2 regions of the Nocardiopsis yanglingensis genome follow, and region 2 is predicted to be linked to the other one. Evidence: riboswitches for the same ligand, from Rfam matches in the RefSeq annotation. Region 2 holds a riboswitch; the other holds the start of a gene.

Region 1 (5,848 bases), on a different contig from region 2:
CCGGTATACAGAGTCTTGAAGTGCGGAGCCAGGCGCTTGGCGATGTAGTTGGCGTTGAGCTGCGCGACCTGGGTGGCCTTGCGCAGGCCATCGCGGCCCATCATCGCGATGTACATCCAGCTGATCGGCAGGATCGAGGCGCTGCCGAAGCTGGCTGCGCTGACCATGCCGACCGGGCCGTGGTCACCCAGCTTGCCGGGCAGGAACGGGGCCAGGTGCTCCTTGACCGCACACGGACCGACGCCCGGGCCGCCACCGCCGTGGGGGATGCAGAAGGTCTTGTGCAGGTTCAGGTGCGAAACGTCCGAACCCCACTTGCCCGGCTTGGCCACGCCGACCAGGGCGTTCATGTTGGCGCCGTCGGTGTACACCTGGCCGCCGTGCTTGTGGATGATCTCGCAGATCTCCACCACCTCTTCCTCGAACACGCCGTGCGTGGACGGGTAGGTCATCATGATCGCGGCCAGGCGGTCGCTGTACTTTTCGGCATTGAGGCGGATGTCCTCGACATCGACGTTGCCGTTGGCATCGGTCTTGGTGACCACCACCTTCATGCCGCACATCTGTGCCGAGGCCGGGTTGGTGCCGTGCGCCGAGTCCGGAATCAGGCAGATATCGCGATGTTCCTCACCGCGCGAGCGGTGGTAGGCGCGGATCGCCAGCAGGCCGGCGTACTCGCCCTGCGCGCCGGAGTTCGGCTGCAGGCTGACTGCGTCGTAGCCGGTGCATTCCACCAGCATCGCTTCCAGCGTGTCGATCAGTTCCTTGTAACCCAGCGCCTGGTCGGCCGGCACCAGCGGATGGATCTGCGAGAACTCCGGCCAGGTCACCGGGATCATCTCGGCGGTGGCGTTGAGCTTCATGGTGCACGAGCCCAGCGGGATCATCGTGCGGTCCATCGCCAGGTCCTTGTCGGCCAGTGAGCGAAGGTAGCGCAGCAGTTCGTGCTCGCTGTGGTGGGTGTTGAACACCGGGTGGGTCAGGAACGCGGACTGGCGCAGCAGGCCGGCCGGCAGCGCATCGGCGGTGCGGGCATCCAGCGCATCGACATCCAGCGTGGCACCGAACACGGCAGCCACGGCAACGATGTCGGCGCGGGTGGTGGTTTCGTCCAGGCTGATGCCGACCGAGTCGCTGTCGATCGCGCGCAGGTTGTAGCCGGCGGCGCGGGCCTTGGCATGGATCTCATCGGCGTGCACGCCGGTGACATGCAGGGTGTCGAAGAAGTCTCCACCGACCTGCACACCGGCGTTGCGCAGCGCGGCGGCCAGGATCGAGGCCAGGCGATGGGTGCGGCGGGCGATGCGGGTCAGGCCTTCCGGGCCGTGGTAGACGGCATACATCGACGCCATCACCGCCAGCAGCACCTGTGCGGTACAGATGTTGGACGTGGCCTTCTCGCGGCGGATGTGCTGCTCGCGGGTCTGCAGGGTCAGGCGGTAGGCCGGGTTGCCCTGGGCATCGACCGAGACGCCGATCAGGCGGCCCGGCATCGAGCGCTTGTAGGCATCGCGGCAGGCCATGAAGGCCGCGTGCGGGCCACCGAAGCCGAACGGCACGCCGAAACGCTGGCTGTTGCCGACCACGATGTCCGCGCCCCATTCGCCGGGGGCTGCCAGCAGGGTGAGGGCCAGCAGGTCGGTGGCCACGGCCACCAGGCCGCCGCGCGCGTGCACGGCATCGACCAGCGCCTTGTAGTCGCCGACCTGGCCGAAGGTATCCGGATACTGCAGCAGCAGGCCGAAGGCTTCCGCTTCCAGCGCTTCGGCCGGAGTGCCGACGCGCAGCACGATGCCCATGGGCTCGGCGCGGGTGCGCAGCAGTTCCAGCGTCTGCGGGTGCACGGCGTCGTGCACGAAGAAGGTGTCCGACTTCGACTTGGCCGAACGCTTGGCCAGGGTCATCGCTTCGGCGGCGGCAGTGGCTTCGTCCAGCAGCGAGGCGTTGGCGATTTCCATGCCGGTGAGGTCGGCGCACAGGGTCTGGAAGTTGATCAGCGCTTCCATGCGGCCCTGCGAGATTTCCGCCTGGTACGGGGTGTAGGCGGTGTACCAGGCTGGGTTTTCCAGGATGTTGCGCAGGATCACGTTCGGCGTGTGGGTGCCGTAGTAGCCCTGGCCGATGAAGCTGCGCAGCACGGTGTTCTTGTCGGCGATCGCACGGATCTTCGCCAGTGCCTGCACTTCGGTCATCGACTCCGGCAGCGCCAGCGGCGCCGGCGACTTGATCTTGGCCGGCACGATGGCATCGGTCATGCCATCCAGCGACGCGTGGCCGACGACATCGAGCATCTGCGCGATCTCGGCGTCGTTGGGGCCGATGTGGCGCTCGACGAACGCATTGTGGTGCTCGAGCTCACGCAGGGAAGGGGTGTTCTGGGACATGGCGAAGGATCCGTCAGGAAAGGGCACACGCACGGGCACAAGCCGCCGGTCGGCGGTCTGCGGGGCGCCCCTCTGTCCTTTTGCCTGAGAGTTTGGAAGCGCAGCGAACCGCAGCTTCGTGCCCCTTCGGCGCCGGATCGAACCGGTCTCTCCAGAGTTCTGTTACGGGTGGTATCGGGCCTGAGCGATTACGGGCGTTGCGCCTTCGGCAGCGGTGTTCCGCTTCTCCCACCGTGTTGCCCGCTGATTATAGCCCGTTGCGGGCCCGCCGGCCGCCTCCAGGCACGGCCACCGCGCCTGAATGGCCGATGGCCCGGCCGTGCGTTTTGTGCACCGCTGCATGGCATCGGGCGCAATCCCCACCTATGATGGGCGGATACCCCAATTCATCTGGCGCCGTCCCTGCAGAAGGGGACCGGCGCCCGCCGTGCGTGCCGCGCATGGCCCTGCCGGACGCCCTCCCCATGACCGCCGCTGTTGCTCCCTCCACCCGTCGCATGGCCCTGCTGCTCGCCGGCCTGGCCATGTTCGGTCCGTTCTCGATCGACACCATCTTTCCGGCGTTCCCGCAGCTGGCCCAGCGCCTGGCGGTGGACGAGGTGGCGGTGCAGCAGACCATCAGCGTGTACCTGCTGTTCTATGGCCTGATGAGCCTGGCGCATGGCCCGCTGTCCGATGCCTGGGGCCGCAAGTGGGTGATCCTCGGCGGCCTGGTGGTGTTCGTCGGCGCTTCGGTTGGCTGTGCGCTGTCCACCGACCTGACCACGCTGCTTGCGTTCCGCGCGCTGCAGGGCCTGTCGGCAGGTGTCGGCATGATCGTCGGTCGTGCGGTGATCCGCGATCTCTACCATGGCCACGACGCGCAGCGCCTGATGAGCCAGGTGTCGATGCTGTTCGGCATCGCCCCGGCGATCGCACCGATCATCGGCGGCTGGATCCTGCTCAGCGGCGCCGGCTGGCCACTGATCTTCTGGTTCCTGGTGGTGTTCGCGCTGGTGCTGCTGGCGGCGACCGCACGCTATCTGCCGGAAACCCATCCGGTGGAGGCACGGGTGCCGTTGTCGCCGCGCACGTTGATGCGTGATTACCTGCGCATCGGCTTCAACCCGCGCTTCCTGCGCCTGGCGCTGGCCGGCAGCATCGGCTTCGGTGGCATCTTCCTGTACATCTCCTCGGCGCCGGTGTTCGTGATGCAGCACCTGCATCTGGGCGAGGGCGGCTTCGCCTGGCTGTTCATCCCCACCATCGGCGGCATGACCACCGGCTCGTTCCTGTCCGGGCGCATGGCCGGGCACACCACGCCCACCCGCCAGGTCGCCATCGGTTTCGTCCTGTGCGCGCTGTCGGTGCTCCTGAACGTCGGCTACGTGGCGCTGGCCCCGCAGTTCGTGCTGCCGTGGGCGGTGCTGCCGATCTTCCTGGGCGGCATGGGCATGGCGCTGATTTTCCCGATCCTGGCGCTGGCGGTGCTGGACATGTACCCGCACCAGCGCGGCCTGGCCTCGTCGCTGCAGGCGTTCGTGCAGCTGATGATCAGCACCGTGGTGGCCGGCGTGGTATCGCCGCTGCTGAGCGCCAGCCCGCTGCACCTGGCGCTGGGCCAGGCCGCCTTCTTCGGTGCTGGTTTTGTGTTCTGGTACTGGGAACACCAACGTGAACGCGCGGCGCAGGCAGTCTGCACGGGTCACTGAGCAGCGTGCAGGGGTAGGGCAGGCCGCGACGCCGGCAGCGCTTGCGACGGGAAACCACCGGACTAGGCTGGGCACTCCAGCCAGCCGGTGCGTGGATGCACGACAGCCAGCCAATCCGATGTCGTTGCATGAGGTTCCCCCATGGCTGCGAAGCAGACCTACCGCCTGTTCGAGGTGGCGCTGAAGGAGCGCCGCGTTCTCTCCCCTTCCCTGGACCGCATGGTGTTCACTGGTGCCGACGTGGCGCGGATGAAGACCGAAGGCCCGGACCAGCGCATCAAGGTGTTCTTCCCCTTGCCCGGCCAGGACCTGCCGCAGGTCCCCAGCGGCGAGGACTGGTACCCGCGCTACCGGGCGCTGCCGGATGATCAGCGCCCGCCGATGCGCACCTACACGATCCGCCAGCTACGCGCCGAGCAGGGCGAGGTCGACGTCGATTTCGTCATCCACGGCGTGACCGGGCCCGCTTCGCGCTGGGCCATGCATGCACGGCCGGGAGACCGTGTGGTGCTGCTGGCCCCGGACGCCGACTGCGCCGAGAGCAGCGAAGGCTGGGAGTGGAAACCGCCGGTCGGCATTGGCCAGGTGCTGCTGGTGGCCGATGAAACCGCGTTGCCTGCGGTGGCCGGCATCCTTGAGGAGCTGTCGGCCATGGTGGACCCACCGCGCACGCTGGCACTGCTGGAGGTGGCGCAGCCCGGTGATGCGGTGCACCTGAAGGCGCCCTCCAGTGCCGAGCTGGTCTGGCTTCCGCGCGGGCAGGCCGCCTACGGACAGCCGTTGCTGCAGGCGGTGCAGGCGCGGTTGGCAGCGGCCTCGGGCGTGGCTGCCGGCGATGCGCTGGAGGAGATCGACGTCGATACGCAGATCCTCTGGGAGCAGGCCGATACCCGCGTGGCCGGGCCGCTGTATGCCTGGGTAGCGGGCGAGGCGGGGGCGGTGATGGCGATCCGCCGCCACCTGGTGCGCGATTGCGGGCTGGACCGCCGTGCGATCACCTTCATGGGCTACTGGCGGCACGGCAAGGTGCTGGACTGACCGGCCTGGATCGAGCACGCGTGAAGCAGCGCTGCGGGCGGGGTGCGCTATCCTTGCGCCCCCCTTCGCAGCGGTACCGCACCATGTCCACCAGCTCCAAGACCCGCCGCGACCAGCGCCGTCGCCAGGAAAAGCAGGCCGCCAACAAGGCCGCCGCGCAGGCTTCGCCGGTGGAACCGCATGCCGAACTGCGCGACGCGCAGCGCACCCTGCTGGCCGGTGTAGTGCGCCGCGATGGCGAATGGGTGCTGGGCATGGACGGCCGCATCGCGGGCCACAGCGAGAGCGCTGCGCAGGTGCTGGCGCTGATCATGCAGGCCGGTGAGCTGCACGAGCGCAAGGGCACGCCGGTGCGCCTGATGTACTCCGATGCGCTGCGTGATGCGGCGCAGGCCGAAGCGAAGGAAAAGGGCCAGACCTTCGAGGAATTCAAGGCCGAACTGGCCGCCGCGATGGCCGCGAAGAAGAACAGCTGACAGGCATTTCGGTAGAGCCGGCCGCTGGCCGGCTGCCCGTTGGGTCTTCATCGCGTAGTTGCCGGCCAGCGGCCGGCACTACCAGAAAGGGGCGGATCCTCGCGGATCCGCCCCTTTTCTCATTTCGCCGCCGGGGCCGCGTTGGTCTGCCAGCCGCACATCTGGCCTTCGTTCTGCTGCTTCAGCCACTCGTTGACCGGAGTGAAGTACTCGATCATCGGGCCGGCATCGAGCTTGTCGGTGCCGGTCAGCTCCTTCA
Region 2 (5,848 bases):
ATTACCACCTTGTCCCCTGCGGCCAGCCCGGAGCGCACGGCCACGCGTCCATCATCAGCCGGACCGAGCACCACGGTGCGGCGCTGTGCCTTGCTGTCCTTGTCGACGATATGCACGTAGTTGCCCTGGCTGCCGAACTGCACGGCGGCATCGGGAATCAGCAGCGCGGGCTGCTCGCCCAGCTGCAGGCGTACGTTGACGAACTGGTTGGGGAACAGGGCCAGGTCGTGGTTGTCGAAGTGCGCACGCAGTTTCAGCGTGCCGGTGGTGGTATCGATGCGGTTGTCGACGCTGGACAGCGCGCCACTGGCAAGCTGCCGGCGTTCTTCGCGGTCCCAGGTTTCCACTGCCAGCGCCGGTTGTGCCTGCACGGCATCGAGCAGCGCGGGCAGCTCGGGTTCGGGCACGGTGAACAGCACGCTGATCGGAGCGGTCTGCGCCAGCGTCACCAGGCCTTCGGCATCGCTGGCACGCACCAGGTTGCCCACGTCCAGCCGGCGCAGCCCGACGCGGCCACTGACCGGGGCGACGATGCGGGTGTACTGCAGCTGCAGGCGCGCTTCGTCAACAGACGCCTGATCGCTGAGGCGGCGGCCCTGCAGCTGGCGCACCTTGCTCTGCTGGTCGCTCAGTTCCTGCCCGGACACGTAGTTCTGCTTCTGCAGTTCGCGGTAGCGCTGCAGCTGGCGTTCGGCGTTTTCCAGCTCGGCCAGATTCTGCTGCTGGGTACCCTGGGCCTGTGCCAGCTTCACCTCATACGGACGTGGGTCGATCTGCGCCAGCAGGTCGCCGGCTTTCACCTGTTGGCCTTCCTGGAAGTGCAGGCGCAGCAGCTCGCCATCCACGCGGCTGCGTACCACCACACTGTGCAGGGGGGTGACCGTACCGACCGCCTTCAGGCGCAGCACCAGCGGCTCGGCGCTGGCACGCGCCACGCGTACCGGCACCGTCTTGCCCGACGCATCGTCGCTGCTGCCGGCGCCATTCCGGGGCCAGAGCCACCACGCCAGAAGGGCGACGAGGGCGATGGCCAGCACCGCCCACAGCGGGCGGGCACGACGGAAACGGGAATTTTCGGCGACAGACATGGGGCATCCTGCGCCCTGCGCGCGCAGGGACATGCGGGCCCGTCGGTGCGTTCACGGCATCACGGGCAGCGGGGAGGGAGTGTCTGGCGGGGCCGCGGGCGCGGCGTGGCTGGATGCCGTCGCAGCAGCGACGGGGCGACAATGGTAGCCAATCACCCCGGCCAATGCCGCATGACCAACGTCATGCAACGCAAGCGGTAGTGGCGGGGGGGGGGGGGGGCCCCCCCCCGCCGGGGGGGGGGGGGGGGGGGGGGGGGGGCGGGGGGCGCGCCCCCGGTAGTGGGGGGGGGGGGGGGGGGGGGGGGGGGCGGCCCCCCGCCCGGCACTACCGTCAAGCAATCAATGCACTTCGTCGTGATAGACGAACTTCGGCATTTCCCAGCGGTAATGGATCGCCAGCAGGCGCAGCGCGAAGCCACCGCCGAGGCAGCACAGGATCGCGGTAGCGTCGGCCACGCCCCAGTGCAGCAGCAACAGGTAGGCCGCGCCGGTCAGCAGCGCGATGATCGCGTACAGCTCTTTCTGGAAGATCAGCGGCACCTCGTTGCAGAGGATGTCGCGCAGCACGCCGCCGAAGGCGCCGGTCAGCATGCCGGCAATCAGCACGATCGGCATGGCATGGCCGGCCTCACGTGCGATCGAGCAGCCGATCAGGGTGAAGGCGATCAGGCCCAGGCCATCGAGTACCAGGAAGGTGCGTCGGAAGTGGTGCATCCAGCGTGCGACCCAGGTGGCGATCAGCGCCGCACACACGGTGAAGCCCAGGTACTCGGGATGCTTCACCCAGCCCAGCGGGTAGTGGCCGAGCAGGATGTCGCGCAGCGAACCACCACCGAGGGCGGTGACGCAGGCGATCATGACCACGCCGAACAGGTCCATGCGGCGGCGGCCGGCGGACAGCGCGCCGGTCATGGCTTCGGCGGAAATGGCGATCAGGTAGATGATGGACAACAGCATGGGGCAGGCTCCGGGCGCGGTGGGGCCGGCCATGCGCATATACCGCCACTGCCTGCGCAATGACGGGATGACGATGACCGGTGCCGCTCCCGCTGTCCTTTTGCCTGAGAGTTCAGCGGCGTTGGCCGCGTGCCCCTTCGGCGGATCGTCCCGGGCGTGCCCGGTGACCTCTCTCCAGCTCGGCGAGTCGAATGCATGGTTGGTGGGATTCCAGCCCACCGGCCTGAGCGATCATGGGAGCCTGCGCCTTCGGCGGGCGCCAGCGCGGCGCCTCTCTCCTGCATTCGGCCGCCAGTATATCCGCTGCAGTGCAGCACGGCATAATCCGGCCATGGCCCCGTCCCTCCGCCCCTGGTTCCTGTACCTGCTCGAATGCCGCGATGGCAGCTATTACGCCGGCATCAGCACCGACGTGGACGCGCGTTTCGCTGCCCACCAGGCCGGCAAGGGCGCGCGCTACACCCGGGCGCGGCCGCCGCTGCGCGTGCTGGCCGTACGCGAGTACCCGGACCGGGCTGCCGCCTCGCGGGCCGAGTGGCAGCTCAAGCAACAGCCGCGCGAACGCAAGCTGGCCTGGTTGCAGGCGCCAGCCGAAACGCTTCTGTAGATCCACGCCCACGCTCGGCTCCGGCCTGCCGACAGCGCCGGTCCCAGTAGAGCCACGCCATGCGTGGATGGGCTGCCCGGCCCATGCGATGATCGCTCCGCGCCCAGAGCCGGAGACCCGGATGTCCACGATTGCCCTGCTGTTCGCTCTCTCCGCAGCAACGAGCCCCGCTGCCGACCCGGCCACGATCGCGGCCATCGAAGCCACCTGCCACGACTACGTCGACGGCCAGCTGGAAGCCGACCCGCAGCGCGTCGCCCGCTCCCTGCACCCGGACCTGGCCAAGCGCGCGGTGCTCGGCGATACACCCGACGAACGCCTGGGCCTGCGCCGCATGTCGAAGGAAGAGCTGGTCGCGTTGACGAAGCAGGGCGCGCTGAAGACCCCGAAGGATCAATGGGACCGCCGCTGCACCGTGCTGGACGTGACCGGCAACGCCGCCTCGGTGCGGCTGGAAACCCCGTGGTTCGTCGATTACTTCCACATGGGGCGCTTCGACCAGCGCTGGGTCATCGTCAACGCGCTGTGGTACCCGAAACCGAAGGCGCCGTAGAGCGATGCGTGCCGCGGGGAAAGCATGGCTGTCAGTCATCGTGTTGGTCGCCGGCATCGCACTGCTGCCTGGCCTGCTGTACCTGCTCGGGCTGGCATTGGTGAAAGGCCGGCCGAAGCCGGCGGACCGCGCGCCCAGCGGTGTGGCTGCGTGCAGCAGTGAACCACGGGCGGCATACCAGCCGATGAACCCCTGGCGCTTCGCCGCGCAGTTCTTCGACAAGGAAGTGATGCAGAAGAAGGTGCCTGAAGTGGAGCGGGAGGCCTTCTGGATTGCCCGACGCCACCTGTGGCGACAGCCTCGGCACGGCATGCTGCGCTGGCATCTGAGCAGCACCGCGTTGACGATCTGGATCACCCGGCATTGGAGTACCGCGCAGATTGCCGATACCGCAAGGAAGGAGGATTTCTGCCGCACCTGGTCGAAACGGCGGGTGCCAGGTGGTCCGATGAGGCAGTAGGGCCACGCCATGCGTGGATGAGCTCCATGCGGCCTGCACAGACATCCATCCACGCATGGCGTGGATCTACTCCCAGGCAGAGAACCCGTGTCCGTCTTCGGCCCTAGCGCCTCGGCCGCCGGTCTTCCTGATCATCACCGAAGATGATGCGCGCGCTGCGCTGGTAGCTCCAGTACGCCACGGCCCAGTTCAGCAGCACCACGATGCGGTTGCGGAAGCCGATCAGGAAGAACACGTGCGCGGCCAGCCAGAACCACCAGGCCAGCACGCCGGAAAGCTGCAGCCGGCCCAGGTGCACGATCGCGGCCATGCGGCCGATGGTGGCCAGGTTGCCGAAGTCGGCGTACTTGAACGGCCCCGGTGCGGCCTTGCCATGCAGGCGCGCGCGGATCACCTCGGCCACGTACTTGCCCATCTGCTTGGCGGCAGGGGCCACGCCGGGTACCGGCTTGCCGTTGGCCTGGTTCAGTGCGGCCAGATCGCCGGCCACGAACAGTTCCGGGTGGCCGGGCAGGGTGAGATCGGGTTGCACCTGCACGCGGCCGGCGCGGTCCAGCGGCACGTCCAGGGTGCGCGCCAGCGGTGAAGCGGCCACACCGGCGGCCCAGACCACCGTGCGTGCCGGCACGAACTGCTCACCGAGCTTGAAGCCCTGGCTGTCGATGTCGCTCACCGGGGTACCCGTCAGCACTTCCACGCCCAGTTTTTCCAGCTGCCGGCGTGCTTTCAGCGAAAGCACTTCCGGGAACGAAGACAACACGCGTGGGCCAGCTTCGACCAGCCGCACCTTGGCGCTGGCCGGGTCGATGTGGCGGAACTCGTTGCGCAGCGTATGCCGCGCGATCTCGGCCAGAGTGCCGGCCAGTTCGACGCCGGTAGGTCCACCACCCACCACGGCAAAGCTCAGCCATGCGGCCTTCTTCGCCGGGTCCGGTTCGGCCTCGGCGCGCTCGAAGGCCAGCAGCAGCTTGCGGCGCAATGCGATGGCATCGTCCAGCGTCTTCAGGCCCGGGGCATCATCGGCCCACTGGTCGTTGCCGAAGTAGGCGTGGGTGGCGCCGGTAGCCAACAGCAGGCTGTCGTAGTCCAGCGTGCTGCCATCGGCCATGCGGATCTGCCGGGCCTGCTTGTCGATGGTCACCACTTCGCCGAGGCGGACTTCCACATTGCGCTGGTGGCCGAGGATGTGGCGCAGCGGTGCGGCGATATCCGGCGCGGACAGGCCGGCGGTGGCCACCTGGTACAGCAGCGGCTGGAACAGGTGATGGTTGCGGCGGTCGACCAGGGTGATGCGTATGCGCTCGCGGGCCAGGGCACGGGTGGCCCAGAGACCGGCAAAACCGCCGCCGACAACAACCAGGTGGGGAACGCGCTCGCGACTCATCGACTCACTCCAGTGGGGGCATGGGGGAAGCGCCTGGCATCTTCGCATGATGGCCCCCTGTCACGTCAGCGCCCGCATGGATCGGCGATACTCGGGTTCAGGCAACGGCCCGTGAGGAGCCCATGAGCGAACCGGAAAAGCGCATCGCCCTGTTGATCGACGCCGACAATGCGCCGGCATCGAAGATCGACGAGGTCCTGGCCGAAGTCGCCCGCTACGGCGTGGCCAACGTTCGCCGTGCTTACGGCAACTGGAAGAGCCCGCGGTTGAAGGGCTGGGAAGCGGTGCTGCACGAGTACGCGATCCGCCCGATCCAGCAGTTCGCCTACAGCAAGGGCAAGAATGCTTCAGACATGGCGATGGTGATCGACGCCATGGACCTGCTGTACGCGCGCAATCTCGATGGCTTCGCCATCGTGTCCAGCGATGCCGATTTCACCCCCATGGTGATGCGCCTGCTGACCGACGGCGTGAAGGTCTATGGCTTCGGGGAGAAGAAAACCCCGGAGCCGTTCGTCAACGCGTGCTCGAAGTTCACCTACCTGGAAGCGCTGGGCCAGACCCATGCCAGCGTGCCGGATGCCGAACAGGCCTCCAGCGAACAGGCATCGAACGAGCCCGTGGCCAACGACGATGCCCGGCCACGCAAGAGCGGTGCGGAAATGCGCAGTGACACCCGGCTGGTGAAGATGCTGCGCCGCGCGGTGTCCTCGGCCGAGGGCGAGGATGGCTGGTCGCATCTGGGGCCGGTTGGCAGCCAGATCGGCAACCAGGCTTCGTTCGATCCGCGCAACTACGG

What was found. A riboswitch is a leader RNA that binds a small molecule or an ion and turns the genes downstream of it on or off. The one in region 2 is predicted to bind glycine.
Region 1: it holds a riboswitch for glycine, as region 2 does, so the genes downstream of both, gcvP (aminomethyl-transferring glycine dehydrogenase) here and ACJ7C5_RS08535 (trimeric intracellular cation channel family protein) in region 2, are expected to answer to the same signal.

What each region holds. Positions count from the first base shown of each region.
Region 1 is NZ_JBJNRH010000009.1:191,463-197,310, forward strand. Features, by position in the region: gene gcvP (aminomethyl-transferring glycine dehydrogenase) at 1-2,384, opposite strand, end outside; glycine riboswitch at 2,447-2,549, opposite strand; gene ACJ7C5_RS13850 (multidrug effflux MFS transporter) at 2,849-4,075, shown strand; gene ACJ7C5_RS13855 (siderophore-interacting protein) at 4,217-5,113, shown strand; gene ACJ7C5_RS13860 (hypothetical protein) at 5,197-5,589, shown strand; gene ACJ7C5_RS13865 (M2 family metallopeptidase) at 5,709-5,848, opposite strand, start outside.
Region 2 is NZ_JBJNRH010000004.1:206,112-211,959, forward strand. Features, by position in the region: gene ACJ7C5_RS08530 (MdtA/MuxA family multidrug efflux RND transporter periplasmic adaptor subunit) at 1-1,088, opposite strand, end outside; gene ACJ7C5_RS08535 (trimeric intracellular cation channel family protein) at 1,428-2,045, opposite strand; glycine riboswitch at 2,130-2,233, opposite strand; glycine riboswitch at 2,247-2,336, opposite strand; gene ACJ7C5_RS08540 (GIY-YIG nuclease family protein) at 2,377-2,652, shown strand; gene ACJ7C5_RS08545 (nuclear transport factor 2 family protein) at 2,774-3,205, shown strand; gene ACJ7C5_RS08550 (hypothetical protein) at 3,210-3,665, shown strand; gene ACJ7C5_RS08555 (NAD(P)/FAD-dependent oxidoreductase) at 3,769-5,049, opposite strand; gene ACJ7C5_RS08560 (NYN domain-containing protein) at 5,172-5,848, shown strand, end outside.